3 regions of the Blautia sp. 210820-DFI.6.14 genome follow, and region 2 is predicted to be linked to each of the others. Evidence: a T-box and tRNA genes for the amino acid it is inferred to sense, from the RefSeq annotation. Region 2 holds a T-box; the other regions hold tRNA genes.
What was found. The T-box of region 2 lies ahead of thrS (threonine--tRNA ligase). A T-box ahead of a tRNA ligase gene usually reads a tRNA of that ligase, here a tRNA-Thr.

Region 1: it encodes a tRNA-Thr, which carries the amino acid that the T-box ahead of thrS (threonine--tRNA ligase) is inferred to sense. The anticodon was not compared.
Region 3: it encodes a tRNA-Thr, which carries the amino acid that the T-box ahead of thrS (threonine--tRNA ligase) is inferred to sense. The anticodon was not compared.

The regions. Positions count from the first base shown of each region.
Region 1 covers NZ_JAJCKS010000029.1:7,316-18,169, forward strand. Annotated here, with positions in the region: gene ispF (2-C-methyl-D-erythritol 2,4-cyclodiphosphate synthase) at 1-2, shown strand, start outside; gene cysS (cysteine--tRNA ligase) at 62-1,471, shown strand; gene LI112_RS15230 (Mini-ribonuclease 3) at 1,456-1,881, shown strand; gene rlmB (23S rRNA (guanosine(2251)-2'-O)-methyltransferase RlmB) at 1,878-2,621, shown strand; gene sigH (RNA polymerase sporulation sigma factor SigH) at 2,635-3,228, shown strand; gene LI112_RS15245 (hypothetical protein) at 3,359-3,688, shown strand; gene LI112_RS15250 (glutamine--tRNA ligase/YqeY domain fusion protein) at 3,812-5,476, opposite strand; tRNA gene LI112_RS15255 (tRNA-Thr) at 5,675-5,747, shown strand; gene LI112_RS15260 (nucleoside triphosphate pyrophosphatase) at 5,918-6,508, shown strand; gene LI112_RS15265 (HAD family hydrolase) at 6,513-7,178, shown strand; gene LI112_RS15270 (HAD family hydrolase) at 7,171-7,977, shown strand; gene LI112_RS15275 (hypothetical protein) at 7,977-8,234, shown strand; gene LI112_RS15280 (hypothetical protein) at 8,481-10,854, shown strand, end outside.
Region 2 covers NZ_JAJCKS010000019.1:3,176-14,029, forward strand. Annotated here, with positions in the region: gene LI112_RS12775 (phosphoribosylformylglycinamidine synthase) at 1-3,135, shown strand, start outside; T-box leader at 3,231-3,442, shown strand; gene thrS (threonine--tRNA ligase) at 3,546-5,507, shown strand; gene LI112_RS12785 (sigma-E processing peptidase SpoIIGA) at 5,676-6,527, shown strand; gene sigE (RNA polymerase sporulation sigma factor SigE) at 6,540-7,271, shown strand; gene LI112_RS12795 (N-acetylmuramoyl-L-alanine amidase) at 7,333-8,043, shown strand; gene LI112_RS12800 (hypothetical protein) at 8,199-10,217, shown strand; gene LI112_RS12805 (DUF2298 domain-containing protein) at 10,207-10,854, shown strand, end outside.
Region 3 covers NZ_JAJCKS010000008.1:66,224-77,077, reverse strand. Annotated here, with positions in the region: gene ilvD (dihydroxy-acid dehydratase) at 1-571, shown strand, start outside; gene ilvB (biosynthetic-type acetolactate synthase large subunit) at 612-2,303, shown strand; gene serC (3-phosphoserine/phosphohydroxythreonine transaminase) at 2,287-3,369, shown strand; gene LI112_RS08455 (phosphoglycerate dehydrogenase) at 3,369-4,532, shown strand; gene LI112_RS08450 (carbohydrate kinase) at 4,612-5,583, opposite strand; gene glgB (1,4-alpha-glucan branching enzyme) at 5,755-8,040, shown strand; tRNA gene LI112_RS08440 (tRNA-Thr) at 8,092-8,164, opposite strand; gene LI112_RS08435 (amidohydrolase) at 8,392-9,693, shown strand; gene LI112_RS08430 (ABC transporter ATP-binding protein) at 9,756-10,853, shown strand; gene LI112_RS08425 (ABC transporter permease) at 10,850-10,854, shown strand, end outside.

The DNA.
Region 1 (10,854 bases), on a different contig from region 2:
GATCTGCAGGGAACAGTTTTCTGGGATTCTGTTAAGAAGTAATATATCGGAGGAAAGAGACATGAAACTTTTTAATACAATGTCACGAAGAAAAGAAGAATTTGTACCTCTGGAAGAGGGAAAGGTACGTATGTATGTGTGCGGACCAACAGTGTACAATCTGATCCATATCGGAAATGCAAGACCGATGATTATTTTTGATACGGTACGACGTTATCTGGAATATAAAGGATATGAGGTGAATTATGTATCCAACTTTACAGATGTAGATGACAAAATCATCAAAAAAGCAATTGAAGAAGGTGTGAGCGCAGAGGAAATCTCACAGCGTTATATTGCCGAATGCAAGAAGGATATGGCTGGAATGAATGTAAAACCGGCCACCACACATCCGCTTGCGACGCAGGAGATTGACGGAATGATCGATATGATCCAGACACTGATCGACAAAGGATATGCATATCCGGTAGCCGATGGTACTGTATACTTCCGTGTAAAGAAATTTAAAGAATACGGTAAACTTTCACATAAAAATCTGGATGATCTGCAGTCAGGATTCCGTTCCCTGCAGGTATCCGGTGAAGATCAGAAAGAAGATCCGCTTGACTTCGTACTCTGGAAACCAAAGAAAGAAGGGGAACCGTTCTGGAAATCTCCATGGTGCGACGGAAGACCGGGATGGCATATTGAATGCTCCGTTATGTCCAAGAAATACCTGGGCGAGGAGATCGATATTCATGCCGGTGGTGAGGATCTTGTATTCCCTCATCATGAGAATGAGATTGCACAGAGTGAATGTTGCAATGGAGTTCCATTTGCAAAATACTGGATGCACAATGCATTCCTGAATATCGATAACCGTAAGATGTCAAAATCTCTCGGAAACTTCCGTACAGTTCGCGAGATCGGAGAGCAGTATGATCTGCAGGTGCTTCGTTTCTTCATGCTGAATGCACATTACAGAAGTCCGCTGAATTTCAGTGCAGATCTGATGGAATCATCAAAAAATGCGCTTGAGAGAATTACAGAAGCAGCAGCAAGACTTCGTGACCGTCAGGCAGCAGCAACCGTACAGGAAGCAACAGAGGACGAGAAGAAACTGATGCAGGAAGAGGCTGCATTTGTAACAAAATTTGAAGAATCCATGGATGATGATTTCAATACAGCAGATGCACTTGCAGCAGTATTTGAGCTTGTTAAATTTGCAAATACCAATGTACAGGAAGGCAGCTCAAAAGAATTTACAGGACATACACTTGAAGTTATGACAAAACTCTGTGATGTTCTCGGACTGACTCTTGAGAAGAAAGAAGAAATCCTTGATGAAGAGATCGAAAACCTGATCGCAGAGCGTCAGGCGGCCAGAAAGGCTAAAGATTTTGCAAGAGCTGACGAGATCAGAGGTCTGCTCCTGGATAAGGGGATTGAGCTGAAAGACACTCGCGAGGGCGTAAAATGGAAACGAATCTGATACAGCTGAAGGAACTGTTTCATTTGGAAGACCAGGATCTGCGGAGTTATTCTCCGCTGACACTGGCATATATCGGAGATGGAGTTTATGAACTTATTATTCGGACAATACTTGTTAAGAAGGGAAATTGTCCGGTAAACCGTCTTCACAAAAAAGCGAGCAGTCTCGTAAAGGCTGGAGCACAGTCTGCGATCATGGAAGTCATTGAAGAGGAACTGACACCGGAAGAACTGAGTGTTTATCGGAGAGGGCGTAATGCACATTCTCCGACAATGGCGAAACATGCGACGATGGCAGATTATCGCAGAGCAACAGGATTTGAGGCTCTGATGGGATATTTATATTTGAAAGAGGATTACACACGGATGCTCACTTTGGTCCGTATGGGAATCGGAGAGGACATATTATGAGTGAACAGATAGAAGGACGTAATGCGGTGCTGGAAGCTTTCCGTTCTGGCAAATGCGTAGACAAGCTTTTTATTCTGGATGGCTGTCAGGATGGTCCGGTAAGAACGATCGCGAGAGAGGCACGAAAGACAGACACCATTATTAACTATGTAAGCAAAGAGAGACTTGATCAGCTCAGTGAGACGCATGCACATCAGGGCGTGATTGCGCAGGTTGCTGCTTATGATTATAGTACCGTGGATGAAATTCTTGCAAGAGCAGAGGAAAAAGGTGAGGCACCGTTCCTTATTATCCTGGATAATGTGGAAGATCCGCATAATCTTGGAGCAATTATCCGTACCGCAAATCTTGCAGGAGCGCATGGAGTGATCATTCCAAAAAGACGTGCAGTGGGACTGACTTCTACAGTAGCAAAGACTTCCGCCGGTGCGATCAATTATACACCAGTTGCCAAGGTGACAAATATTGTAAGAACAATTGAAGAACTTAAAGAAAAAGGCATCTGGTTTGTTTGTGCGGATATGGGTGGTGAGACTATGTATGACCTTGATCTGACAGGACCAATGGGACTTGTGATCGGAAATGAAGGAGAAGGTGTCAGCCGTCTGGTAAGAGAAGCATGTGATTTTACTGCATCCATACCAATGAAAGGTGATATAGATTCTCTGAATGCTTCTGTGGCAGCAGGGGTCCTTGCATATGAGATTGTAAGACAGCGACTGGCAAAAGCAGGTAAATAAAGGGGAAACTTATATGGGCCGTTATGACCAGTACAGTGATGAGGAACTGATTGTCAGGCTGCGAGAAGGAGAGACAGAAATCTCGGATTACCTGATGGAAAAATATAAAGAATTTGTCCGCAAAAAGGCAAGAGCCATGTTCCTGATCGGGGGAGAGACAGATGACCTGATTCAGGAGGGCATGATCGGTCTTTTTAAGGCAATTCAGAATTATCAGGCAGATAAAGAAACTTCTTTTCGTACGTTTGCGAGTCTGTGTATTGACCGGCAGCTTTACAGTGCAGTTCAAAATTCCAACAGACAAAAGCATCAGCCGCTGAATTCGTATGTTTCATTGAGTGATGAGAATGAGTCTGATCATCTCGAGGGATCCTGGTCAGAAGATCCGGAAGCACTTATTATTGATCAGGAAAGTACAAGAACTCTGGAACGCGAGATCACGAAAGTTTTAAGTCCGATGGAGAATAAAGTCCTGGATTATTATCTCCGGGGATACGGGTATGTGAAGATTGCAGAGATTATGGGAAAAACACCGAAATCAATTGATAATGCGCTGCAGCGTATCCGTGGAAAAATACGCAATTTTTCTGCACCTGTACAAAAGTGATGTTCTGTTATGCACAGAAACACTTTTCCCTTTCCTTTTTTGGATAAAAGTAGTAATATTATAACAATATCACATTGGAATATCAAAGAGAGTTCTCTTGGATATGAAAGTATGAAAGGAGAAGCATAATATGGCAAAGATCAATAAATATTGGGGATATGTAGCAGTTGGAGCGGTAGCTGCCGCTGCGGCAGGAGCTATCGCAGCACTTGTACTGAAGAAAGATCCGTTAGATGATTTTGATGACTTCGATGATGATTTCGAAGATGAGGCAGGCGAAGAAGAAACTGCTGAGAAAGAAGAAAAGAAAGAAACAAGCGAAGATTTTGCATCCTGGGATGAAGCAGAAGAAGCTGTAGAGAAAGCAGTAGAAGAAACTGCTGAAACAGCAGATGCAGAAGAGGCTGTTGAAGAAGTGATCCAAGAAGAAAAAGAAGACGAAGATACAGAAGAGGAATAAATAATCCTTCATGGATAAGTAGAACTGCTGTTTTATGAATGCACTGCATTTGTAGGACGGCAGTTTTTTATGTTAAAAAGAGAGACAGACCTTTATGGTCTGCCTCTCTTGAAATAGTTGTGTTTATTTAGGAAGTCTGAAAGAACTCTTCAGAGATACGATACGGTTAAATACCGGAGCACCTTCTTTAGAATCATGAATATCTGCACAGTAGAATCCGTTTCTTACAAACTGGAAACTGTCATAGACTTTTGCTTCCATAAGAGCCGGCTCAACATAAGCAGTGACAGTTGTAAGAGAGTTTGGATTTACGTTCAGAGAACCATCTTCTTTGTTGTATACACCTTTTTCTTCGTCTACAATGTTTTCGTAAAGACGTACAGTTGCTTCTTTGGCATTTGTAGCTTCTACCCAGTGAATCGTTCCTTTTACTTTACGTCCGTCCGGAGCGTTTCCGCCTTTTGTTGCCGGATCATAAGTACAATGTACAACTCGTACTGTACCGTCATCATCTGCTTCATATCCTGTACAGGTTACAAAATAAGCATTCATCAGACGTACTTCTGTACCAACGAAAAGTCTCTTATATTTACGTGGTGGATCGATCATGAAGTCATCGCGTTCAATATATAATTCACCGCTGAATGGAATCTTACGGGTTCCAAGTGCTTCGTTTTCCATGTTATTCGGAGCATCGAGATATTCAACCTGTCCTTCCGGATAGTTGTCGATCACGAGCTTGATTGGATCCATAACTGCCATCATACGAGGGCGTTTTAATTTCAGGTCTTCACGGATACAGTACTCAAGCATTGCATAGTCTACGGAGCTGTTTGCTTTGGAGACACCGCAGAGATCTACGAACATTTTGATGGATTCCGGTGTAAAGCCTCTTCTGCGAAGAGCTGCGATGGAAACAAGACGTGGATCATCCCATCCGTCTACGATTCCGTCTTCAACCAGTTTCTTAATATAACGTTTACCTGTTACGACGTTGGTCAGATACAGTTTCGCAAATTCAATCTGTTTCGGCGGATGTGGGTATTCCAGCTCACGAACGACCCAGTCATAAAGCGGACGATGGTCTTCGAATTCCAGTGTACAGATGGAGTGTGAGATTCCCTCGATAGCATCCTCGATCGGATGAGCAAAGTCATACATTGGATAAATGCACCAGGTGTCGCCGGTTCTGTGGTGGGTCATATGAGCAACACGGTAGATGACCGGATCACGCATGTTCATGTTAGGAGATGCCATATCGATCTTGGCACGAAGAACTTTTTCTCCATCGGCATATTTGCCTTCTTTCATTTCTTCAAAAAGCTGGAGATTTTCTTCAACAGAACGGTTACGGTACGGGCTCTCTTTTCCAGGTTCTGTCAGAGTTCCACGGTACTGGCGGATCTCATCGGCAGTCAGGTCACAGACATAAGCTTTTCCTTTTTTGATCAGTTTGATGGCTGCTTCATACATCTGTCCAAAGTAATCAGAAGCAAAGAAAAGTCTGTCCTCCCAGTCAGCACCAAGCCATTTGATATCAGCTTTAATAGATTCTACAAATTCACTTTTTTCTTTTGTAGGGTTTGTATCATCAAAACGCATATTAAACTTGCCGTTGTATTCCTGGGCAAGTCCGTAATTCAAAAGAATGGATTTGGCATGTCCGATATGGAGGTATCCATTAGGCTCCGGTGGGAAGCGGGTGTGTACGGTATCATAAACACCCTCTGCAAGGTCTTTATCAATGATGTTTTCAATAAAATTTTTAGAAACGGTTTCGTTTTCCATCTCTTTCCCTCCTGAATGTTTCTTTAAAGGTTAATCATATCATAAAAACGCCGGATTTAAAAGATTTCAAGAGAAAAATATCGAGAAATAAATGTAAAAAAACACAAAGGCAAAAAAAACAAATTGCCTGTTGACAGGGTATGCTTTTTCTGTTAATATTATCAACTGTGAGCGACAGAAATGTCCGCTTATGGAAATGCTGCTGTGGCTCAGTCGGTAGAGCGTCGCCTTGGTAAGGCGGAGGTCACGGGTTCGATTCCCGTCAGCAGCTTTATTTTTTTGCAAAAATGAAAGTTGGCATATATTCCTTGCAGATATGGGAATTGGTGCCGACTTTTTTTACATTTTCACGGTTGCACGATGTTAGGTGACAGGGTATACTGTTACAGAAGTAAATGCTTTGATTTACACAAACAGAAAACAGTAGAAAAGGGATATTATATGAGAAAAATCATACTTGCTTCTGCTTCACCAAGACGCAGAGAGCTTCTGGCGGCAGCCGGTGTTATTTTTCAGGTATGCGCAGCTGACGGAGAGGAAAAGATTACTTCGGATAAACCAGAAGAAATCGTTCGAGAGTTGTCGGAACAGAAAGCAACTGCAGTTGCACTGAATTTTGATATGGAAGAGGGGACGGTTGTGATCGGAGCAGACACAATTGTTTCTTATAATAATGAAATCCTCGGAAAACCGGTCGATGAGTCCGATGCATTTAAGACACTTAAAATGCTTCAGGGAAATATACATCAGGTATATACAGGGGTAACAGTTTTGATAAAGAAAAATGGAAAATGGGAGAATATCTCATTTTCTGAGAGTACAGATGTTTCTTTCTACCCGGTCTCCGATGAGGAAATCAGAACTTATATTGCGAGTGGTGAACCAATGGACAAAGCCGGAAGCTATGGTATTCAGGGCGGATTTGGCATTTATGTGAAAGAAATCCGGGGAGAGTATACGAACGTAGTGGGATTGCCGGTTGGCAGACTTTTTTATGAAATGAAGAAACATGGGATTGAATTAAGGGGATAAACAAATGATAAAGGCTTGTATTTTTGATCTGGATGGTACTTTGGCAAATACACTGGAGTCAATGGCTTATGTGGCAAATGAGATTTTAAAGAGTATGAATCTCAAACCACAGCCGGTGGAAAACTTTAAATATTACAGTGGGGAAGGGGCGGATATGCTCATTCGCCGCTGTCTGAAAGATGCCGGTGATCCGGAACTGACACATTATGAAGAAGTTCGCAGGATTTACAGAAAAAAATTTGATGAAGATCCATTATACAAAGTTGTACCATATGAAGGCATTAAAGAAATGCTGAAGGAGCTGAAAAAACGTGGAATGAAGCTGGCAGTCTGCTCGAACAAACCACATGTGGCAGCTGTGAAAGTAATAGAGAAGATGTTTGATGGGTATTTTGACTTTGTGATCGGACAGAGTGATTCAATACGAAGAAAACCAGCTCCGGATGGTCCTTTGAAAGCGGCGTCAGAATTTGGCGTATCTCCATCAGAGTGTATGTATGTAGGTGACACCAAAACAGATATGGAAACAGGAACTGCTGCAAAAATGCATACGGTAGGAGTACTCTGGGGATTTCGTGACCGTGAGGAACTGGAGAGTAATGGTGCGGAAAAAGTAGCTGAGAAACCACAGGATTTATTATATATATGCGAGGAATGGAAAAATGATTAAACTTGTTGCAAGTGATCTGGACGGAACTTTACTTTTTAAGGGGGCGCAGAGCCTTCCGGAAGAAATTTTCCCACTGATCAGACAGTTAAAAAAAATGGGAATACTGTTTGTGGCTGCAAGTGGACGTCAGTATGCAAATATGAAAAAAATGTTCCGGCCAGTAGTGGATGATATGGCGTTTATCAGCGAAAATGGCGCTCTTGCTGTGTATAATGAAAAAGTTCTTTATCAGGACAGTTTTGAACAGGAGCTGGTCCGTGAAATCGCAGAAAGTATTTATGACAAAGAAGGATCAGAATTTACCTGTTCCACGAAAGATTTTTACTATATCAGACCGAAAACAGAACATTTCAGAGATCTGATGATCAATGTCGTTGGAAATGTCTGCAAAGAAATCAATAGCTTTGAAGAAATCACGGAACCGTGTATGAAACTGGCAGTATATGAAAGAGGCGGACTGCAGGACGATACGATTCATTACTGGAATGAACGCTTTGGGGACAAATGTACAGTTGTGACTTCCGGAACAGCATGGGTGGATTTTATTCCTTTTGATACCAATAAGGCAAAAGGCGTTGAAAAATATCAGGAGATTCTGGGAATCAGACCGGAAGAATGTATCGTGTTTGGCGATGAATACAATGATATTGCCATGCTGAAATCTGTTCCGTACAGTTTCGCAATGGCACATGCCAAAGATGGAGTAAAACAGGCAGCGGCATATGAAACGGAGAGAGTTGAGACAATACTAAAAAAGCTGATTACGGCGAAAGGAAACATTGAGGAGGTATTGAAATAATGTATACAGAAGAGAGTATTGAGGTTTTTTTGAAAGAACAAGGCAGACTTTATGATGAACCGGTAGCTGAGACTGTGGAAGAAGCGGAGGAATTTCTGGAAGACTGCATGGCTGTTGAAGTAAAAAATATCAAAGAAGTCAGAAAGTATCTGGATGAAGCAGGAGCAGATGTCAGTGGAATGTCTGATGAGGAACTGGAAGAAGCATGTGAAGTTTTTACACTTCCATCCGGTGGCTATCTGATCGTGGAAGGATAAGAAAATTCATAAAAAAGACGTATATCCCTGGTCGATAAGTAATATGACCGGGGATATTTTTGTGTAGAGGAACAATGTGGTAATGTAACAGTTCTGTAAAATACAAATTACATTCGATAAAAAACCTGTGTTATAATTTTTTACAGGAGACGGGGTATAGATACCGACAAAGAATTAAAGAAAAGTTAAAGTCGAATTCTATAAGAAATAAATCAGGACAGAACAAATCTAAAAGGAGGATGAATCATGCGGAAAGAGAGAATTCTTGCAGTCATTATGTCGGTGCTTCTGGCATTGTCGATGATTCCTGCAACAGTGTTTGCAGCAGAAATTCCAGCACTGGATGGTAAATTGAAGATTCAGGGAACTGCAGCAGAAGGCAGAACATTGAGTGCGGAATTTAAAGAAGTAAAGCCAGAGGGAGTGACGGAGGATGATGTTGCCTATCTCTGGGAGAGAAAAACAGTTGAGGATGAGGAAATAGAGAAAGCAGGGGAGAAGCCTGAACTGAAAGAACTCGGAAAAGACAAGACTTATACAGTAACACAGGATGATATTGGTTCCAAAATTGTCCTGACGGTCACCGGCAAAGAAGAAAATGGTTATACCGGAAGTCTGAAAGTTGTATCAGATACAGTAATAGATGCGCAGATTGCTGCTGGCCAGGAGGCAAAAGCAGCAGAAGAAAAGGCTGCCGCTGCAGATACTGCTGAACAGCAGGCTGCACAAGAAACAGAAAATGAACAGTCTCAGAATACAGATGCTTCTGCTGATACAGAAGAAACAACACAGACTGGTGTGTCCGAGGATACAGACACAACCTATCAGGAGGATTCTACACAGGCAGGAACTGAGAATATAGAAGGCATTCCCGCTGCTACAACAGATGAAGAGAAGCAGCAGAGTGAAAGTGCAGGTTCTGAATCTGTGGATGGTATTCCGGAAGCAACAGAAGACGGCACATATGGACAGACAAATGATGCAGCAGATACTGCGGACTCTCAGGAAAACAACGATACGGGAAAAACGGAAACTCCAACAGCAGATGCAAGTATCGTCATTGGAGATGGAAATTCTGAAGTTGTAGATTTTGGAACTGTGATTTCCGGTCAGGAAGACAGTATACAGGCACAGTATGTAACGGTAACGAATACCGGCAATACTACGTTGAATTTTACAGATATCAGTCCGGAACATTTTATGGTTCAGGATATTTCAGATCCAATGGAACAGAATAGCAGTCAGCAGCTGTGGATCGTACCGCGTGCCGGGATAGCAGCAGGAGAGTATGATGATACGATCACATATACCAGTGAAGAAGGTGTAGAAGTTTCGTTTGAAGCAAAGATGACAGTCGAGGCAGCAAAGGATGATGCACAGAACGGCAACGGACAGGATGATCAGAAAACAGATACAGGAAATACATCAGATCCGACAGCAGATGATCAGAATAAAGGTGATGAAACTCCGGCGGACAGTACAACAGATCCTTCGAATGATGCGAACACTTCAGATGGCGGAAATAATGGAAGTACCACAACAGAAGTTACACTGGCAGTAGATGATACTGTTGCAGAGTCCGGGTTGACATTTAAATCTACAGAAAGCCAGCAGATCACTGTAAAAAATAATTCCGCACAGGCAGTGAAAGTAGCTGCTTCTTCAACAGGTGCGGCGCCTGCAGTGACAATAGATCCTTCCGAACAGGAGATTCCGGCTGGTGAAAGTGCGACATTTACAGTTACACCGGCAGAAAATCTGGTAACAGATACTCCTTATCCGGATAATATTTTGTTCGCGGATAAGAATAACAGCGATAATAAGATCATAGTTCCTGTGAATGTTACGATACCTGCTCCGGCAGTGAGCAATGTTACACGCGATCCTAAAGATGGTCCTGACTTTGGAACATTGGTAGATGGATATACAGAACTTCCGGCGCCTCAGACGATCACACTGACAAATGAAGGAAATGCAGATGCTGTTCTGTCTGATGCAGTCAGCAGTACAGGCGCAGCCCAGGGACAGTATTTTGATATTACCTGGCAGGCACAGACTGTTAAGAGCGGAGATAAGGCTATATTTACAATTCAGCCAAAGATCAATCTTACAGCGAATGCGACTCCTTATACAGAAACATTTACGATTACAGATGCTACAAATGGAAAGAGCATTCCGATCACTGCGACAGTTACAGTAAATCCATCAGATCCTTCTCTGAATGTATCTGAATCAATGCTCGATTTTACAACTGCAAAGCAGGGATATGGTGAGATTGCACCACGGGAGTTCATGGTCACGAACAATGGAAATGTGACAGAAACACTGGAACAGCCGGCACTGACAAATTTTACGGTTTCTGTTAATCAGCTTACACTGGCACCGGGATCAACTGCTGTTTATACAGTGCAGCCTAAGACCGGACTTGATGTGGGCGCTTATTCAGAGAATCTTAAGATTTCTTCATCTTTGGATAAATCGGTTACAGTGAATTTTCAGGTTGTGAAGGGAAATGCAGTTCTTACGAAGATCCAACAGCCGGCAGCAGTTACCGGACTTGCAAATGGAACGAAGAAGGATGCTTCCTCGCTGAAACTTCCATCTACTGTAGTGATTGAAA
Region 2 (10,854 bases):
CGTGATCCTTCCATGACAGAGATCCGAGTACTCGATACCTACTGGTCTGATCACTGCCGTCATACCACATTCTCCACAGAACTTACAGACGTGAAGTTCGATGAAGGTGACTACAAAGAACCAATCGTAAAAACATACGAAAAATACCTTGCTGACAGAGAAGTTCTCTACAAAGGCCGTGATGACAAATTTGTCTGCCTGATGGATCTTGCTCTGATGGCAATGAAAAAACTCAAATCCGAAGGAAAACTGGCTGATCAGGAAGAATCCGATGAGATCAATGCCTGCAGTATTGTTGTACCGGTAGATGTAGATGGCAAAGAGGAAGAGTGGCTTATCAACTTTAAGAATGAGACACACAACCATCCGACAGAGATCGAGCCATTTGGTGGTGCTGCTACCTGCCTTGGCGGTGCAATCCGCGACCCGCTTTCCGGACGTACTTATGTATATCAGGCAATGCGTGTGACAGGTGCTGCTGATCCGACTGTATCCGTAAAAGAAACGCTCAAAGGTAAACTTCCGCAGAAGAAACTGGTCAGAAGTGCTGCTCATGGATACAGCTCATATGGTAACCAGATCGGTCTGGCTACCGGCTATGTCAAAGAAATTTATCATCCGGACTACGTTGCAAAACGTATGGAGATCGGTGCCGTTATGGGTGCAGCTCCGAGACGTGCCGTTATCCGTGAAAACTCCGATCCGGGAGATATCATCATCCTTCTGGGAGGACGTACCGGCCGTGACGGTATCGGTGGTGCAACAGGTTCCTCCAAGGTACACACAGAGGCTTCCATCGAAGTCTGCGGTGCAGAAGTACAGAAAGGTAACGCACCTACAGAGCGTAAGATCCAGCGTATGTTCAGACGTGAAGAAGTCAGCTACATCATCAAAAAATGTAACGACTTTGGTGCAGGCGGTGTATCCGTTGCCATCGGTGAGCTTGCAGATGGACTTCGCGTAGACCTTGACAAAGTTCCGAAAAAATATGCCGGCCTTGACGGAACAGAGATCGCAATCTCTGAATCCCAGGAGCGTATGGCAGTTGTTGTAGATCCAAAAGATGTTGACAAATTCCTTGGCTTTGCAAACGAAGAAAACCTCGAAGCAATCCCGGTTGCAGTCGTTACCGAAGAGCCACGCCTTGTTCTTACATGGAGAGGCAAAGAGATCGTTAACATTTCCCGTGCATTCCTTGATACCAACGGTGCACATCAGGAAACAACTGTAGAGGTTGAGATCCCGAACAAAGACGGAAACCTTTTCGAAGAAAGACCAGACGTTGTCGATGTTAAGGCAAAATGGCTCGAGACACTTGCTGATCTCAATGTTTGCTCCCAGAAGGGCCTTGTCGAAATGTTCGACGGTTCTATCGGTGCAGGCAGCGTATTTATGCCATACGGTGGTCAGTATCAGCTTACAGAAACACAGAGCATGGTTGCAAAAGTTCCGGTACAGAACGGAAAAACTGATACAGTTACCATGATGAGTTACGGCTTTGATCCATATCTTTCTTCCTGGAGTCCATATCATGGAGCTGCTTACGCAGTAACAGAATCTGTAGCAAGAATCGTAGCTACAGGTGGTGATTACAAGAAGATCCGCTTCACATTCCAGGAATACTTCCGTCGTATGACCGAAGATCCAAAGAGATGGAGCCAGCCATTCTCCGCACTCCTTGGTGCCTATGCAGCACAGATGGGATTCGGACTTCCGTCCATCGGTGGTAAAGACAGTATGTCCGGTACCTTCAATGAGATCGACGTGCCTCCGACACTTGTTTCCTTTGCAGTAGACGTAGCTAAGATCCAGGATGTGATCACACCTGAGCTCAAAAAAGCTGGAAACAAACTTGTATGGCTCCGTGCACCTCGTGATCAGTATGATCTTCCGGATTATGCAGGAATCATGGATCAGTACGAAAAACTCCACAATGATATCCAGGCTGGAAAAGTTGTTTCCGCTTATGCACTGGATCGTCATGGTATTGCAGCAGCTGTTTCCAAGATGGCCTTCGGTAATGCACTCGGTGTGAAGATCGAGCACAACCTGGATCCAAGAGACTTCTTCGCACCAGGATTTGGTGATATCATCATGGAAGTTCCGGCAGACAAAGTCGGACAGCTTTCCATCACATACACACTGATCGGTGAAGTTACAGATGACGGTAAATTCTCTTACGGAAATACTGTTATTACTGAAAAAGAAGCTGAAGAAGCATGGAAGGGAACTCTGGAAAGAGTATTCAAGACAACTTCCGGCGAAGACAACGAAAAACAGGCAAAAGATGACCTGTACCATGCAGAAAACATTTATGTATGCAAACACAAAGTTGCAAAACCGCGTGTATTTATCCCGGTATTCCCTGGAACAAACTGCGAATACGACAGCACACGTGCTTTTGAACGCGCTGGTGCAGAGGTTGACGTTAAAGTATTCAAGAACCTGACAGCAGAAGATATCCATGATTCCGTGGAACTCTTCACAAAAGCAATCGACCAGGCTCAGATCATCATGTTCCCAGGCGGATTCTCCGCTGGTGATGAACCAGATGGCTCTGCGAAATTCTTTGCAACTGCATTCCAGAACGCAAAGATCAAAGAAGCAGTTATGAAGCTTGTCAACGAGAGAGACGGTCTTGCACTTGGTATCTGTAATGGATTCCAGGCTCTGATCAAACTCGGTCTGGTACCATACGGTGAGATCTGCGGACAGAAAGCAGATTCCCCGACACTGACCTTCAACACCATCGGACGTCATATCTCCAAGATGGTTTACACCAAGGTTGTAAGCAACAAGTCTCCATGGCTCCAGAAAGCACAGCTTGGCGGAGTATACTGTAACCCTGCATCCCATGGTGAAGGACGTTTTGTTGCCAATGATGAATGGCTTGCAAAACTCTTTGCAAACGGACAGGTTGCAACTCAGTATGTAACTCCAGCCGGTGAACTCAGTGCAGACGAAGAATGGAACGTAAATGGTTCCTACATGAACATCGAAGGTATCACAAGTCCGGACGGACGTATCCTTGGTAAGATGGCACACAGCGAACGCCGTGGCGACGGAGTGGCTGTAAACATCTACGGCGAGCAGGATATCAAGATTTTCGAGTCTGGTGTAGAGTACTTTAAATAAACAGGTTTAAACGGATACACCAAATTGGTCTGACCAGCATGAAAAATAGGCATTGACAAACCGAAATCATGTGGATATAATGGGTAACAGAATAAAGAAACACGTTGAAGAGAAGAGTAAACTGTGGAAGGCTCCAGAGAGAAATACATTTGCTGAGAGTATTTCAGCGGGAAGCAGTTGAAGACCATCTCCGAGTGGCCTTAATCCGGTCCGGTGATTCCGTTACCATCTTATAAGAGTGGCTGAGCTGCCATATGGCAGATGTAGCAAGCAGGGTGGAACCGCGAGTAGATTATTCGTCCCTTACAATACGAGATGTATTGTAAGGGACTTTTGTGTATAGAAAAGAAAAACTTACTCGTCCCTGTGGAAAACTTTAAAATTTTATTCAAAAAAAGGAGTTCAAAATTATGATCATCACATTGAAAGACGGATCCAAAAAAGAGTATTCCGAAGCAAAATCAGTTATCGACATCGCTTATGATATCAGCGAAGGGCTGGCACGTGCAGCATGTGCAGGCGAAGTAAACGGAGAAGTTGTAGACCTTCGTACTGTTCTTGACAGCGACTGCGAACTGAACATTCTCACAGCAAAAGACGAAAAAGGACTTGCTGTTCTTCGTCACACAGCTTCCCATGTACTTGCACAGGCAGTACAGACCTTATATCCGGAAGCTAAAGTTGCTATCGGACCTTCTATTGATACAGGATTTTATTATGACTTCGCTCACGAACCATTCTCCCGTGAGGACCTCGATGCAATCGAGAAAGAAATGAAAAAGATTATCAAAAAAGGTGCAAAGATCGAGCGCTTCACAAAATCAAGAGAAGACGCGCTCGCATTTTTCAAAGAGAAAAACGAACCATACAAAGTTGAGCTGATCGAAGACCTTCCGGAAGGCGAAGAAATCTCCTTCTATTCACAGGGTGACTGGACAGACCTCTGCGCAGGACCACACCTTATGAGCGTAAAAGGCGTAAAAGCATTCAAACTTCTTTCTTCTTCCAGTGCTTACTGGAGAGGAAGCGAAAAGAACGCAATGCTGACACGTATCTATGGTACAGCTTATGCTTCCAAGGATGAACTCAAAGAACATCTGGAGCAGATGGAAGAGGCTAAAAAACGTGACCACAACAAACTTGGCCGTGAAATGAAAATCTTCACAACAGTAGACGTTATCGGACAGGGACTTCCGCTGATCATGCCAAACGGTGTTATCATGATGCAGGAACTGCAGAGATGGATCGAAGATGAGGAGACAAAACGTGGCTACGTAAGAACAAAAACTCCTCTGATGGCCAAGAGCGATCTTTACAAGATTTCCGGTCACTGGGATCATTACAAAGACGGAATGTTCGTACTTGGTGATGAAGAGACAGACAAAGAAGTATTTGCACTTCGTCCGATGACATGTCCATTCCAGTACTATGTATACAAAGCAGAACAGCACAGCTACCGTGATCTGCCGCTTCGTTACGGCGAAACATCCACACTGTTCCGTAATGAGGACTCCGGTGAGATGCATGGTCTGACACGAGTTCGTCAGTTTACAATCTCTGAGGGACATCTGATCGTAAGACCAGACCAGATGGTCAAAGAATTCAAAGACTGTATCGCACTTGCTCAGTACTGCCTGCAGGTTCTTGGCGTTGAGGAAGATGTAACCTATCATCTGTCCAAATGGGATCCGAATAATAGAGAAAAATACATCGGTGAGCCGGAAGTATGGAATGAGACAGAAGAAGATATCCGTCAGATGCTCGAAGAACTGAACATCCCATTCACAGAGGATGTCGGAGAAGCAGCATTCTACGGACCGAAGGTCGACATCAATGCTAAGAACGTATATGGCAAAGAAGATACAATGATCACAATCCAGTGGGATGCACTTCTTGCTGAACAGTTCGATATGTACTATATCGACGAAAACGGCGACAAGAAACGTCCATGCATCATCCATCGTACATCCATGGGATGCTATGAAAGAACACTTGCATGGCTGATCGAAAAATACGCAGGAATGTTCCCGACATGGCTGTGTCCGGAGCAGGTTCGTGTGATCCCGATCTCCGAAAAATTCAATGCTTATGCTGACAAAGTAGAAGCACAGATGAAAGAAGCAGGCATCCGCTGCTCCGTTGACAGACGTTCCGAAAAGATGGGCTACAAGATCCGTGAAGCACGTCTGGAAAGAGTACCGTACATGCTTGTAGTTGGTGCAAAAGAAGAGGAAGAGGGCAAGGTTTCCGTAAGAAGCCGTTACCTTGGTGATGAAGGAATGAAAGACCTCGGAGAATTCATTGCAGCAATCAAAGAAGAAATCAAAAATAAAACAATCCGCAAGATCGAAGTAGAGGAAGAGAAAAAATAATCGGTCTGTGTAAGATCCTATCAGAGGGAGGCGAAATGCCTTCCTCTTTTTGTGTCGATAAGTTCCTGGGATACGACACGCTGTTTTGACAAAATCTGCGCCCTCTGTCACCTATAATGAGTTCACTTACCAAAGTGAAGGATCTATAGGCGGCAGGGGGCTTTTTGTATGCATCAGGAAGTGTACATAGATATTGTGTTTGCTGCGAATCTTCTGATGGATTATATTCTTCTGAGACTTACAGGAATTGTTTTGAGGAGAAAGAACAGCAGACGAAGATGTCTGGCAGCGGCAGCGGTCGGAGCCCTTTTTGCGTGTCTGAATCTTTATGTACGACCAGGAAAAACAGGGGTACTGACCATAGTTCTTCGAGTAGTCTGTGCTGTGTTCATGATATGGATCGCATATGAGATCCAGGATGTGAAGCACATGACCGGAGCCGCACTGTTTTTCTTTGGAATGACATTTCTGACCGGTGGTTTCTGGATGGCGGTATCAGAAAACAGAAGAGTGACGGCTGTGTTTTTTTTATCGTGTGCGGCTGTGACTTATGGAGGGTTAAGTCTGATGATCTGCCTGATGGAACAAATAAAAGAATCCAGAGAACATATCTATCCGGTTGCCCTGAAATATCACGGACAGCTGCAGGAGACGTATGGTCTGTATGATACAGGAAACCGTCTGTGTGATACAGTGACTGGAGCACCGGTTTCGGTGGCAGATCCGGAAATACTTCGAAGTCTTCTGAGTGAGGAGCTGACAGACAGGCTGCTGCATCTTAAAGAAAGACCAGAGGAGATTGAAAGTACAGAGATCGCTGACCTGAAACCGCACTATCTGTCCTTCCAGACCGTAGGACGGGAAGTGCAGCTGATTCTGGCAGTGACATTAGAGGATCTTTGTATTCAGATTCCGGGAGAGCGGATCCATGTATCCGGACCGGTGTTTGCATTGTCTTCAGAACCTTTTGCTTTGGGAAAGGAATACAAAGTGATATTGAATTCCAGATTATTGCATTAGGAGGGGCAGGATATGAGCAGATCGGCAGCAGGAGTGGATTATCGTCCGTTTCAGGTTTTTCAGAAATTAGTTCTTTCAAGATCGAGAGAACTTTATTATATCGGAGGAAGTGATGTGCTTCCGGCACCACTGGAGCCAAAAAGAGAAGCATATGTGATCAGCAGACTCAAAACAGACCAGGAGCAGGAAGCCAGATCCCTGCTGATTGAGCATAATCTCAGACTCGTCGTTTATATTGCAAGAAAATTCGATAACACAGGAGTTGGAGTGGAAGACCTGATCTCGATCGGGACGATCGGTCTGATCAAGGCTATCAATACATTCAACCCGGTAAAGAATATCAAACTGGCGACATATGCATCACGTTGTATTGAAAATGAGATTCTGATGTATCTGCGGCGAAACAGTAAGACGAGAATGGAAGTATCTATTGATGAACCATTGAATGTGGACTGGGATGGCAATGAACTGCTTCTTTCGGATATTCTTGGAACCGATGATGATGTAATCTCTAGGAAACTGGAGGATGAAGTGGAAATCACACTTCTGGGAAAAGCAATCAACAAACTGTCACCAAGAGAACAGACGATCATACGGCTGCGTTTTGGACTGAACAATGCCGACGGAAAAGAGAAGACGCAGAAAGAAGTCGCAGATCTTCTTGGAATCTCTCAGTCCTATATTTCCAGACTGGAGAAACGGATTATGAAACGTCTGAAAAAAGAAATCGTAAAGTATGAGTAAGGTAGTAAGAAGCCACACCGCTGCATATACATAGAAGGAATATGCAGCGAGGTGTGCATGCATGAAAAAATTCAGAAAATACAGAATGGAAATGGTCATGGCCTGTCTGCTGCTGGTAAGTTTTTACCTGCTGTCCAGACAGGCTGCTGTTGTTTCAGTACAGATGAATTTTCCGAAACTGATTCTTATAGATCCCGGACATGGGGAGGATGATCCTGGGATGATCGGTGTAGATGGACTGGAAGAGAAAGGAATCAATCTGGCGATATCACTTCTGCTGAAAAGTGAGCTTGAAACAAGGGGCTATTCTGTGGCAATGACAAGAGAAACAGATAAAGGACTTTATGATGCATCAGCAAATAATAAAAAAGCACAGGATATGCAGCGTCGCATAGCAATGATCGGCGAAAAGTCACCGGTGCTGTCGGTAAGTATTCACCAGAACAGCTATCAGCAGGATGCATCTGTGCATGGACCGCAGGTTTTTTATTATGAAAGTTCTGTAGAAGGAAAGAAGCTTGCAGAGTCAGTACAAAGCAGCCTGAATGAAAAGCTGGAAATAGACCGACCAAGAGAAATCAAGGGAAATACCAGTTATTATCTGCTCAAAAGAAGTCCCGGAACGCTTGTGATCGTAGAATGTGGTTTCCTGACCAATCCCGAAGAGGCCAGAAAATTGCAGACAGAATTGTATCAGCAAAGAGTAGCGGCTGCAGTGGCAGATGGAATTGATACATATCTGCATGTGGATAACCGGAAAAGTTACAGCTAAAAAGTGTAAATATTGTGAAAATCAGGAAGTTTGTTTGCTATATGAAAGTTCCTTTGTTATACTAAATCCGTATGAGCAGAGAAAAACGATTTTACAGGCTCTGGCAGGTATAAAGTGTAATATATTCTGTACGAGATTTAATGACGAGGTGGATAATGTTTGGTATCATATATATAGTACTGAGCCTGCTGGCTGGTAAAGAACTGGCAGAAATTCTTCTGTTTACAGGAAAAAACGCTCAGGAAGCAGGCAGCAGGAACGGACAGCACAAAGCTTTCTGCAATCAGATATGGGTTCTGGCGGCAGCCGCTTTTGGAATGGGAACACTGGTATTTGGATGGACAACGTACATGATCTCCTGGGCGGCCAGCGAAGCAGGTGCTAAGAAACCACTGATCTATGGAAATACAGCTGTTCTGATCATAACGGCAGTTGTTCTGGCTTTGATTTATTGGAAACGATATCGAAAAACAGGAACTGTATGGACCGTGGCAGACAGGAAGCTGATCAGTGACAGCAGGGCATTTCGAAAAGAGTGTATTTTATTTGGATTCCTGTTGGTATTTCTGACGTGGATCATGTTTTATGTTTTTTATATAAGAAATGGCGAACTGTACAGTGGGTTTTCCGTATACGGGGATTATGCACCACATACAGCGATGATGCGCTCTTTCTCAATGGGCAATAACTTCCCGACAGAGTACCCGCATTTCGGAGGACAGGATGTCAAATATCATTTTATGTTTCAGTTTCTTGTCGGAAATCTGGAATTTCTCGGGATCAGACTGGATTTTGCATATAATATAGAAAGTGTTCTGGCGCTGCTGGGATTTCTGATGCTGCTTTACAGCATTGCAAAACGACTGACAGCAAGCCTGGCAGCCGGAATTCTGACATTGGTACTTTTTTTCTTCCGCAGTTCACTTTCATTTTTTCATTTTGTGACAGAACATCTGCAGGCAAAAGACCTGTGGGCAACGCTGAGGGACAATACAACATTTATCGGATATACAACCAATGAAAACTGGGGATTATGGAATTTTAATGTATATCTGAATCAGAGGCATCTGGCATTTGGACTTCTGATCGTTTCTCTTGTCATCTGGTTATTTATGGACTGGCTGGATATCGGCTGTGCCGAGGAAGAAAAAGGCATTGTCTGGCTTCGTAACCGATTTTTTACAAAAAAGGCGTGGAAATGTATCTGCCCGGAAAATGCACTGATGGCAGGGATGTTCCTGGGATTGACATCGTTCTGGAATGGAGCAGCGGTGATCGGTGGCCTGCTGATCCTGCTGGGCTTTGCTGTTTTTTCAGACGGGAAGCTGGATTATCTGATCCTTGCAGCCACATCCGTGATCTTTTCGGTGCTTCAGACCAGGATCTTTATCTGGGGGGAAGCAGTAAGCCCTTCTCTTTACTGGGGATTTCTTTCCGATGATAAAACCCTGTGGGGAGTACTGTGGTACCTGATCCAGATGAGTGGGATTTTCTTTGTCGGCGCAGTTGTGCTGGTGTTCTTGTTGAAAAAACGACAGCAGAGAGCGTCTCTTATAAGTTTCCTGTTTCCGGCTGCATTTGCATTTTTTGTATCGCTCACTCCAGATATTGCAGTGAATCATAAATATATTATGATTTCCTATGCATTTACCGCAATTTTCTGGGCATGGGCACTTATGCAACTGTTTCAGAAAAAGATACTTCACAGAATCGTAGCGGTACTACTTGCTGTCTGTCTGACCATTACCGGTATTTATGATTTTGTTGTGATCATACGAAATAATGGCCCAGGGCACAGAGTCAGCGTGAATATGAACAGTGATCTGACAGACTGGCTGGAAGAACATCTGACGCATGAAGATCTGATCCTGACTCCGGAATACAGCATCAATGAGGTAACGATGTCGGGAGTCATGATGTATATGGGATGGCCATATTATGCGTGGTCGGCTGGATATGATACTTATTATCGCGCAGCACAGGCAAAGACTATTTACAGTACAATAAACAAAGCAGAACTGAAGAAACTTGTAAAGCAGGAAAAAATCACCTACATTCTGTATGAAGAAGGAATGGAATACGAACAGCAGTACTGCAGAGAAGAAACAATTGCCAGTGTATACAAGCTGGTATATGAAACAGAGGACGGGAGAATAAGAATTTATGAAACCTGATAAAATAAAAAAATTAATCATGATGATCATACCGGCAGCAGTATTAGTTGCATTGTCAGCATATCTGCTGCAGGGCGATGTATGGACTTTTTGGACCTGGTATCTTCTGGCACTGGTGCTGGGAGTGGCAGCTATGCCATTGACAGGAAGACTGTTTCGACGTTTTGATGATAAGGGATGGATTTTTTCAAAAGTAACCGCAATCGCGATCACCGGTTTTCTGACATGGTTTCTGGTAACTGTGAAGATATTGAAATTTACAGCAGTTACCTGCGTGGCGGTGACTGTTATCTGCACTGTTCTTTCTATATTATTATACCGAAAAGAACAGAAAGACGGATTCGAGTGTATTCCTTTTGCACATCTTAATCTGGTATATGCGGAAGAGCTTCTTTTCTTTGCATTCTTTCTTATGTGGACATATTTTGCAGGATTCCATCCGGCAGCTTATGGAACAGAGAAATTTATGGATTATGGTTTCATGGAAGCAATGATGCGAAGCAAAACACTTCCGGCAACAGATCTCTGGTATTCTGAGGGCAAGATCAATTACTATTATGGCGGACAGTATTTTGCAGTATTTCTGACAAAGCTGTCAGGCACGAAAGTAGAACTGACCTACAACCTGATGCGTACT
Region 3 (10,854 bases), on a different contig from region 2:
TCAGACAGGTGGACTTGCAGTACTGAAAGGAAATATCGCACCAGATGGTGGCGTTGTAAAACGTTCCGCAGTTGTAGAAGAAATGATGGTTCATGAGGGACCTGCGAGAGTGTTTGACAGCGAAGACGATGCGATCAAAGCTATCAAAGGTGGTAAGATCGTAGCCGGAGATGTGGTTGTTATCCGTTATGAAGGACCAAAAGGCGGCCCGGGAATGAGAGAGATGCTGAATCCTACTTCTGCAATTGCTGGTATGGGACTTGGTTCATCGGTTGCTCTGATCACAGACGGACGTTTCAGTGGTGCATCCAGAGGTGCCTCTATTGGACATGTCTCACCAGAAGCAGCTGTAGGTGGTCCGATTGCCCTGATCGAAGAAGGAGATATCATCAGTATCAATATTCCGGAACTGAAACTGGAAGTCAAAGTTTCTGATGAAGAGATGGCAGCAAGAAAAGCAAAATGGCAGCCGCGTGAACCAAAGATCACAACCGGATATCTTGCAAGATATGCTGCAATGGTTACCTCAGGCAACAGAGGAGCAATCCTTGAAGTGCCAAAAGCAAAATAAGAGAAAAGTGATTATTTGATAAACATTAGGAGGAAATACGATGCAGCTTACAGGTGCAGAGATCATCATTGAATGCCTGAAAGAACAGAAGGTAGATACTGTTTTTGGCTATCCGGGTGGAGCAATCCTTAACGTTTATGATGCTCTCTATAAACATAGTGATGAGATTCAGCATATTCTGACATCTCATGAACAGGGTGCTTCTCATGCGGCAGACGGTTATGCCCGTGCTACTGGAAAAGTCGGGGTATGCCTGGCAACTTCAGGACCTGGGGCTACGAATCTGGTTACAGGTATTGCTACAGCTTATATGGATTCCGTTCCGGTTGTGGCAATCACGGCGAATGTTGGCAAACCACTTCTTGGAAGAGATTCTTTCCAGGAAGTAGATATTGCAGGAATCGTTATGCCGATTACAAAACACAGCTTTATTGTAAAAGACATCACAATGCTGGCAGACACACTCCGCAAGGCATTTTACATTGCCAAGAGCGGACGTCCGGGTCCGGTACTGGTTGATGTGACAAAAGATGTGACAGCAGCTACTTATGAATATTCCGTACGCCGTCCGGCTACGATCAATCGTGAAGTTGAAACGATTCGTAAGGAAGATCTTGAAACTGCTGCACAGATGATCGAAGAAGCAAAGAAACCATATATTTTCGTCGGTGGTGGTTCTGTTATTTCCGGTGCTTCCAAAGAAATCAGTGAGCTGGCACATAAGATCCAGGCACCGGTTTGCGACAGTCTTATGGGAAAAGGTGCTTTTTCAGGGGAAGATCCACTGTATACCGGAATGCTTGGTATGCATGGAACAAAGACTTCCGACCTTGGTGTAACTCAGTGTGACCTGTTGATCGTATTAGGTGCACGCTTCAGCGACCGTGTTACAGGAAATGCAAAGACATTTGCGAAACAGGCAAAGATCCTGCAGATTGATGTGGATGCGGCCGAAATTAATAAGAATGTTTTGGTAGATGTGTCAGTAATCGGAGATGTAAGAGAAGTTCTTCGCAGACTTCTTGAAATGATCCCGGAAGAACAGCATCCGGAATGGATCGAACATATTCAGGAGATGAAAGCAAAATATCCTCTGACTTATGATCATTCCCAGCTTACCGGACCATATATTATAGAGAAACTCTATGAAATCACTAAAGGTGACGCAATTATTTCAACAGATGTCGGTCAGCATCAGATGTGGTCAGCGCAGTACTTCAAGTACAAAGAACCACGTACATTCCTGACTTCCGGTGGTCTCGGAACAATGGGATACGGACTTGGAGCTGCGATTGGTGCAAAGATGGGGAGACCGGACAAAACAGTTGTCAACATTGCCGGCGATGGCTGTTTCAGAATGAACATGAATGAAATCGCGACAGCAGTACGCTGCCATAAACAGCTTTTACAGATTGTTATGAACAATCATGTGCTGGGTATGGTACGTCAGTGGCAGACCTTATTCTATGACCACAGATATTCACACACCGTTCTTGACGATGCCGTGGATTTTGTGAAAATATCTGAGGGCATGGGAGCGAAAGCATTCCGTGTCACGAAGATGGAAGAAGTAGAGCCGGCGATCCGTAAGGCACTGGCTATGGACGAACCTGTAGTACTGGATTGCTGGATCGATCAGGATCTCAGTGTATTTCCTATGGTACCTGCAGGCGCAAGTCTGAATGAAGTTTTTGATGAGGAGGATATGAAGAACAATGAGCAGAGTGTATAATTTTTCTGCAGGACCGGCTGTACTGCCGGAACCTGTGCTGAAAGAAGTAGCAGACGAGATGATGGATTACCAGGGAACTGGAATGTCCGTCATGGAGATGAGCCACAGAAGCCCGGAGTTTCAGAAGATCATTGATGATGCAGAGCAGGATCTCAGAGATCTGATGAAGATACCGGACAATTACAAGGTATTATTCCTTCAGGGCGGTGCTTCTCAGCAGTTTGCCATGATTCCAATGAACCTGATGAAAAACAGAGTTGCTGACTATATTGTTACCGGTCAGTGGGCAAAAAAAGCATATCAGGAAGCACAGAAGTATGGAAAGGTAAATAAGATTGCATCTTCTGAGGACAAAACTTTCTCTTATATTCCGGATTGCAGCGACCTTCCGATCAGCCCGGATGCAGATTATGTATACATTTGTGAAAATAATACAATTTACGGAACAAAATTCAAAACACTTCCGAATACAAAAGGCAAAACTCTGGTAGCAGATGTTTCCTCCTGTTTCTTATCTGAGCCTGTAGATGTAAGTAAATATGGCATTATCTACGGCGGTGTTCAGAAAAATATCGGACCTGCAGGCATGGTTATTGCAATCATTCGTGAGGATCTTATTACAGAGGATGTTCTTCCGGGAACACCAACCATGCTTACATACAAAACACATGCAGATGCAGGATCTCTCTACAATACTCCGAATGCTTACTGCATTTATGTATGCGGCAAAGTTTTCAAATGGCTCAAAGCGATGGGCGGACTGGAAGAAATGCAGAAGAGAAATATCGAGAAAGCAAAGATCCTTTATGATTATCTGGATCAGAGCAAACTCTTCAAAGGTACTGTAGAGCCAAATTCCCGTTCTCTGATGAATGTTCCTTTTGTAACAGGTGACAAAGATATGGATGCCAAATTTGTAAAAGAAGCAAAAGCAGCAGGTCTTGTAAACCTTAAAGGCCACAGAACAGTTGGTGGTATGCGTGCAAGTATCTACAATGCTATGCCAAAAGAAGGCGTCGAAGCGCTTGTTGCATTCATGAAAAAATTCGAGGAGGAAAATGTATAATGTTCCAGTATAAATGCCTCAACCCTATATCCCAGACAGGCCTTGGCCTGTTTGGTGAGGAGTACAAACAGACAGAAGAATTAAATGATGCCGATGCAGTTCTGGTAAGAAGTGCAAAGATGCATGATATGGAGCTTCCTGAGAACGTTAAGGTTATTGCCCGTGCAGGCGCAGGTGTTAATAATATTCCGGTTGAGCAGTGTGCAGAAAATGGTATCGTGGTATTTAATACTCCAGGTGCCAATGCAAATGGTGTGAAAGAGCTTGTTCTTGCCGGCATGCTTCTGGCTTCCCGTGATATCGTTGGAGGTATCGAATGGGTTGCTCATGAAGAGGACAAAGAACATATCGACAAACTGGCTGAAAAACAGAAAAAGCAGTTTGCCGGATGTGAGATCAGTGGAAAGAAACTTGGTATCATCGGTCTTGGTGCGATTGGAGCTATGGTTGCAAATTCTGCAACACATCTTGGCATGGAAGTTTACGGATATGACCCGTTTATTTCCATCGATGCAGCGTGGAATCTGTCAAGAACCATCAAACACAGCAAATCTCTGGATGAAATCTACAGCCAGTGTGATTATATCACGATCCATGTACCGCTGACAGATAATACGCGTAAGATGATCGACAAAGAAGCTTTCACAAAGATGAAAGAGGGTGTCGTTCTTCTGAATTTTGCAAGAGACCTTCTTGTTGATGAAGAAGCTTTGATCGAAGCTCTTGACAGTGGTAAGGTTAAGAAATATGTAACAGACTTTGCAAATCCGCTTGTGGCTGGAAGACCAGGAATCCTCGTTACACCACATCTTGGTGCATCCACAGCGGAATCTGAAGAAAACTGTGCAGTAATGGCTGTAAAAGAAGTCAGAGATTTCCTTGAAAACGGAAATATCAAAAACTCTGTAAACTTCCCAAACTGTGACATGGGAACATGTATAGCAGTTGGACGTATTACCATCTGTCACAAAAACATCCCGAATATGATCAGTCAGTTTACCAAGATCCTTGGAAGTGAAGGATTGAATATTGCAGATATGACAAATAAGAGTCGTGGAAGCTATGCATATACGATCATTGATCTGGAAAGTGCAGCATCTAAAGAAGCACTTGATGAATTAAAAGCAATTGAAGGTGTATCTAAGGTTCGCGTGATCAAATAAAAATCGAAAAAAGTCCCGGATGATTCAGATAAAATCGTCCGGGACCTTTTGTATATTCAGTTAGAAAAGTTTTGAAAAATTATTTGCGGCTTTCAATAAAAGCTTCGACTTCTTCGCGGGTTGGCATAACGCGAAGTGCACCCTTTCGTGTGGTAATGAGAGATGCAGCAGCATTTGCAAAAGTAAGAAGTTCTTTCAGATTTTCTTCTGTGAGATCATTGAGGCCGTGGTCAAGTACATAATTTAAAGTACTTGCACAGAAAGTATCTCCGGCACCGGTAGTCTCTATTGTATTTTCCTGAAGGAATGGAGCTGCTTCTACTCGCATATTTTTATAGTATGCACGGCTTCCATCCTTACCCAGTGTGATAAGGATGAGCGGAATGTTGTATTTCTCCTGGATCATAGCAGCACCTTTATCATAATCTGTTGTACCACACATGAATTCTACTTCATTATCGGAGATTTTGAGAACATCACATTTGGACATGCCGTATTCAATCTCAGCTTTGGCATCATCCAGGGATTTCCAGAGAGGTGGACGCAGGTTAGGGTCAAAGGTAATGATACATCCGGCTTCTTTGGCAAGTTCAATCGCATGGCGGGTAGCTTCACGTACACCTTCGTGAGTAGAAGAGAGTGTTCCGAAATGGAAGATGCGGGAGGATTCAATCAGTTCCTTCTGAACTTCGTCTTTAGTGAGCATCATATCTGCACCTGGATCTCGATAGAAAGAAAAATCACGGTCACCATCCGGATATGTATGAACAAAGGCAAGAGTGGTATGATATTTTTCGTCCAGAATCAGATTGCGTGTGTCGATACCGACCTCTTCAACCGCTGATTTTAACTGATTTCCGAACATATCTTTGCCGACTTTGCCGATAAAAGCAGTTCTTTTTCCAAGACGTTCCAGCATGGCAAGAACATTACATGGGGCTCCACCCGGATTGGCTTCCATAAGAGGGTTGCCCTGGGAACTGAAACCGTTTTCAGTGAAGTCAATAAGAAGCTCGCCAAGAGCTGTTACATCAAATTGTCTTTTTTCCATATCAATAAAGACCTCCTTGTTTCATATGTTCTTTGATATATTCAATTTATCGTAGAGAACTCTTTTTGTCAAACTAATTTCGGTATATTCTTTATTTTTATACAAAAAAATGATAAACTAAAACAAAGGAATGCAATTTGAGAATTGTATTTCAGAATGGAGGCATGAATTATGGAAAGCAAAGTATATAAATATATGGACTGGCCGGAGATTGAAGCAGTTGTTTATGCAGAAGAAGCATCGCCGAAAGATCTGATGGCGCCTCGGCTTACTGCAGATGGTATTCTGATCCAGGGATTTTTTCCGGATGCAGAGAAGGCAGAAGTTCTTGTAGATAAAAAGGCATATGAGATGGAGAAACAGGATGATGCCGGTTACTTTGCGGCAATGATTCCGGGAAGAAAGATCCCGGCATATCAGTATCGCATTACCAGAGGAAAAGAAACCAGGACATTTGCGGATCCTTATGCATTTCCGGGACAGATTACAGAAGCAGAAGAAAAAGCTTTCTGTGCAGGTGTTTTTTATCATGCATATGAGAAGCTTGGGGCTCATCCGATGGAAATTAATGGTGTGGAAGGAACTGCATTCGCAGTCTGGGCACCAAATGCACTCCGTGTCAGCGTAGTAGGCAATTTTAATAACTGGGATGGTCGCTGCCATATGATGCATCGTATGCCTATGTCTGGTATTTTTGAATTGTTTATTCCAGGTGTGAAAGCCGGTGAAATCTATAAATATGAAATAAAACTAAAAGGCGGTGCAGTACAGCTTAAATCGGATCCATATGCTGCCTGTACGGAGGTTCCTCCGGCATCGGCCTCTGTTGTTACAGATCTTCGTGGGTTTAAATGGGATGATGAAGCCTGGATGAAAGATCGTGAAAGATTCAGCGATCGTAAACAGCCGATTTCTATTTATGAGACCAGTCTTTCCAAATGGAAAAATGCTGCCGAGCTTGTTAAATATCTTAAAAATCTGAAATATACACATGTGGAACTTCATCCGGTAATGGAATATCTTGATGATGAAGCTGGAGAATACAGTACATTTGCATATTATGCACCAGATCGCAGATTTGGAACACCGGCAGATTTTCAGAAGTTAATAAATGAACTTCATAAAGAAAATATTGGTGTGATCCTGGATTGGACACCTTCGCATTTTCCAAGAACTGAGGGTGGATTAGAACAGTTTGATGGAACACCTTTATATGAAAATCCGGATCCATCAATGGCTATTCATCCGATGTGGGGAACTCTTTTATTCAATTTTGAAAGTCCGATGGTCAAAGATTTTCTTCTGGCAAATGCTTTTTACTGGCTGGAATTCTATCATGCAGATGGTTTAAGACTGGATGATGTGGATTCTATGCTGTATCTTGACTTTGGCAGAGAATATGGACAGTGGAGACCAAATATTTATGGAACCAATGAAAATCTTGCAGCTGTAGAATTGCTGAAACATCTTAATTCTATTTTGGCAAAGAAGCTTCCAGGAACGATTACGATCGCGCAGGAAGATGGTCTTTGGTCAGAACTTACTGGAAGTGTTGAGGATGACAATATTGGTTTCTCTTATAAATGGAATAACAACTGGGCTGGAGATTTTCTGAATTACCTTTCCAAAGATCCGATCGAGCGTCAGTATGTACATGATCAGTTGACACTTTCTATGCTGTACACTTACTGCGAACACTTTGTTCTTCCGCTTGGAAGCAGAGAAACCGGTGATCAGAAGAGTTTTATGGCAAAACTTCCAGGTGATGAGTTACAGAAACTGAGCCAGATCCGGGCTGCATATTCCTACATGATGCTGCATCCAGGCTGCAAAATGATGGCACCGGACAAAGAGCTTACGGATGGAATGAAGAGATTTATCCACGATTTGAATGAGATGTATGTCTCTCAGCCGGCATTGTCACTCATGGATAATGATTATGAAGGATTTGAATGGATCCAGCTTATGAAATATGAAGAAAATGTCCTGACATTCCTTCGCAAAACAGAAAACCCTGAAGAAACACTTCTTGCGGTATGTAATTTTGCTGCAGTTCCATATGAGAATTATCAGATGGGTGTTCCATTCTACGGAAAATACAAAGAGATCTTCAACAGTGACCGCAAAGAATATGGCGGACAGGGAATAGTAAACGTAAGGGCAAAAACCTGCAAACGGGCAGATTGTGATGAAAGAGAATATTCTGTTACCTTTAAGCTTCCTGCACTGGGTGTGGCTGTTTTTTCCTGCACACCGGGCAAAAAGCCGGAGAAACTGGCAGTAGCAGCGAAGAAACCGACAACTGCCAAAAAGACCGCCCGCAAGACAGCACCGAAGAAGGAAAGTGCAAAAAAGGTTGCTGCAGAAAAAGTAGCTGTAAAGAAAACAGTAGCGAAGAAAACCGGTGAAAAAAAGACCGTTTCCAGAAAAACAGTAAAAAAAGATATTGCAGTATAATAGAAATGCCGTCAGAATAGAATCTGGCGGCATTTTTGGGCAAAAAAAGAAAGCTGAAAATGGGACTCGAACCCACGACCCCTTCATTACGAGTGAAGTGCTCTACCAACTGAGCTATTTCAGCTTGTGTTCAGACACAAAATATATTATAGCGTATTTTTGATAAAATGCAAGAAAAATTTTGTTTTCCCCTGCATTATTTTCAGTACTTGCAATGAGTGAGATTTATGTTATGATATGAGAATATGAATATAGTATTTGTATAACGCGTTAACTTGTTAAAGTGCCATTCTGTCAAGTTGTCTGAATGAAGCAGATAACATCCAGAAGTGGCAGAGGGAGATGAGTTTTATGATAGATGAAACCGGACAGCGTATTTTGCGGCTGATTGATGTACATAAAGATCAGATCATTGCATTTGCTGAGGATATTGCAGCGCATCCGGAACCTGGATATGAAGAATTTCGTACAGCCGGGAAGACTGCAGAAGTTCTGAAGAATTTAGGATATAAAGTGACAGAACATCTTGCCCGTACCGGTGTGAAGGGAACGAAAAGTATAAAAGAAGGTCCTTCCCTGACTGTGATCGGAGAACTGGATGCGATTGGATGTCATTCCCATCCCAATGCGAATCCGGTAACAGGCGTGGCACATGCCTGCGGTCATCATGCACAGATGGCGGCAATGATCGGATGTGCGATCGCAATGGCAGATCCGGATGTGCAGAAATGTCTTGCGGGAACTGTGAATTTTCTTGCAGTTCCTGCAGAGGAGTACATTGATGCAGACAAACGTGCCAGATTAAAAAAAGAAGGCATTGAGTTCTGTTGCGGTAAAAGCGAGATGATTCGCACAGGTGTCTTCGACGATACGGACATTGCGTTAACGACGCATGTGCATATGGTTCCTGTTGAAGAAGATTTTTATCTTGGGAATCCGGCCTGTAATGGCTACAGTGCAGAGCGTGTTACGGTGCGGGGAAAGGCTGCACATGGAGCTATTGACCCATGGAATGGTGTCAATGCTTTAAGTATAACGACAAGTGCAATTCAAATGATGGGACTGATGCGTGAGACTTTCCGTGAAGAAGATCATGTTCGACTTCATAATGTGATCCGGAAGGCCGGCGATGTGATCAACAGTGTGCCAGACGAGGCAATTGTTGAGACGAAGGTTCGTGCAGCATCGCTTGACAAGATTTGTGAGATTACAGATATGGTAAATCGTGCGTATGCCGGTTCAGCCTATGCTTTTGGTGGAAAAATAGAAATGGAGAAGCTTCAGGGTTATATGCCGATCATCCCGAGAGCAGCAGATAACGCACTGATCGAGGCGGCGGATGATCTTGGACTGAATTATCGTACAGTACAGAAAGGTGATTTTAATAATGCCTGCACGGATGTAGGAGATCTCAGCCATCTTGTTCCGGTTGTGAATTTTACATTCAAGGGTTTTGAAGGAAAACTTCATGGGGCAGATTTCAAGATCACAGATCCGGAAAAAGCCTATATTTTACCGGCGAAGCTTCTGGCACTGACTGTATATAAACTTCTTAAGAATGGCGGACAGGAAGCAAAAAAGATTACAAAAAGCTATACACCAGTATTCAATAAGGAAAGTTACATTCAGTATGTGAAGAATACGATAGAATAAAATGTAAGGAATTGCTGAATGCAGGAATACAATAAAACAGCAGGAGGAAAGACAAAAGACAAATGGCAGAAAAATGTTTGGAATTAAAAGATATCAGGAAGTCGTTTTCAAAAGATGAAGTGGTTCTGAAGGAAATCAGTCTCTCTATCGACAAGGGGGAGTTTATTACACTTCTGGGTTCCTCGGGATGTGGAAAGACGACAACTCTGCGTATCATAGCAGGTCTGGAGACACCGGATTCCGGCAAGGTATATCTGGAGGGAAAAGATGTCACAGCACTGGCACCGGAAGCACGTGATGTAAATACAGTATTTCAGAATTATGCGTTATTTCCACATATGACAGTGGCGGATAACATTGGATATGGACTGAAATTAAAAAAGATACCAAAAGCAGAGATTAAAAAACGAGTATCTGAGATGCTGGAACTGGTACAGCTTCCAGGATACGAGAAGAGAAAGCCGTCAGAACTTTCCGGTGGACAGAGACAGCGTGTGGCAATTGCCCGTTCGCTGGTCAATAATCCGAAGGTGCTGCTTCTGGATGAGCCGTTGGGAGCACTGGATCTGCAGCTGCGCCGTGCCATGCAGCTTGAACTGAAGAGGTTACAGAAAAAGCTTGGAATTACTTTTATTTATATTACGCATGACCAGGAAGAGGCAATTAACATGTCCGACCGTATTGCTGTCATGAATAAAGGAACCTTTGAACAGATTGGGACACCGGATGAGATCTATAATCATCCAAAAACCAGTTATGTGGCGACTTTTGTTGGAAATGCCAATATTTTAAAAGGTACTGCGCAGGAAACAGAAGCAGATATTCTCAAAGTTTCACTTGCAGGCAGTATTGTTTCTGCTGTGGCAGAATGCAAAAAAATTGCTCCGGGTACACCAGTGACGCTGGCTGTCCGCAGTGAGAATATGATTTTTGATGAGACCTGCCAGAGTGGTATGGAAGCGGTTGTTGTTGAAAAAAGTTTTGCAGGCGGACTTCTTCGTGTTGTGTTGAAGCTTGCAGATGGAACAGAAGTTATTGCAAACAGACATGGAATTGATGCCGGTGTGCAGCCGGGACAGAAAGTTACCTGTCATTTTGATGCTGAGAATGCGGTTCTGGTTGATCTACCGTCTGAGACAGAAAGCGGGGCGGCAGTATGAA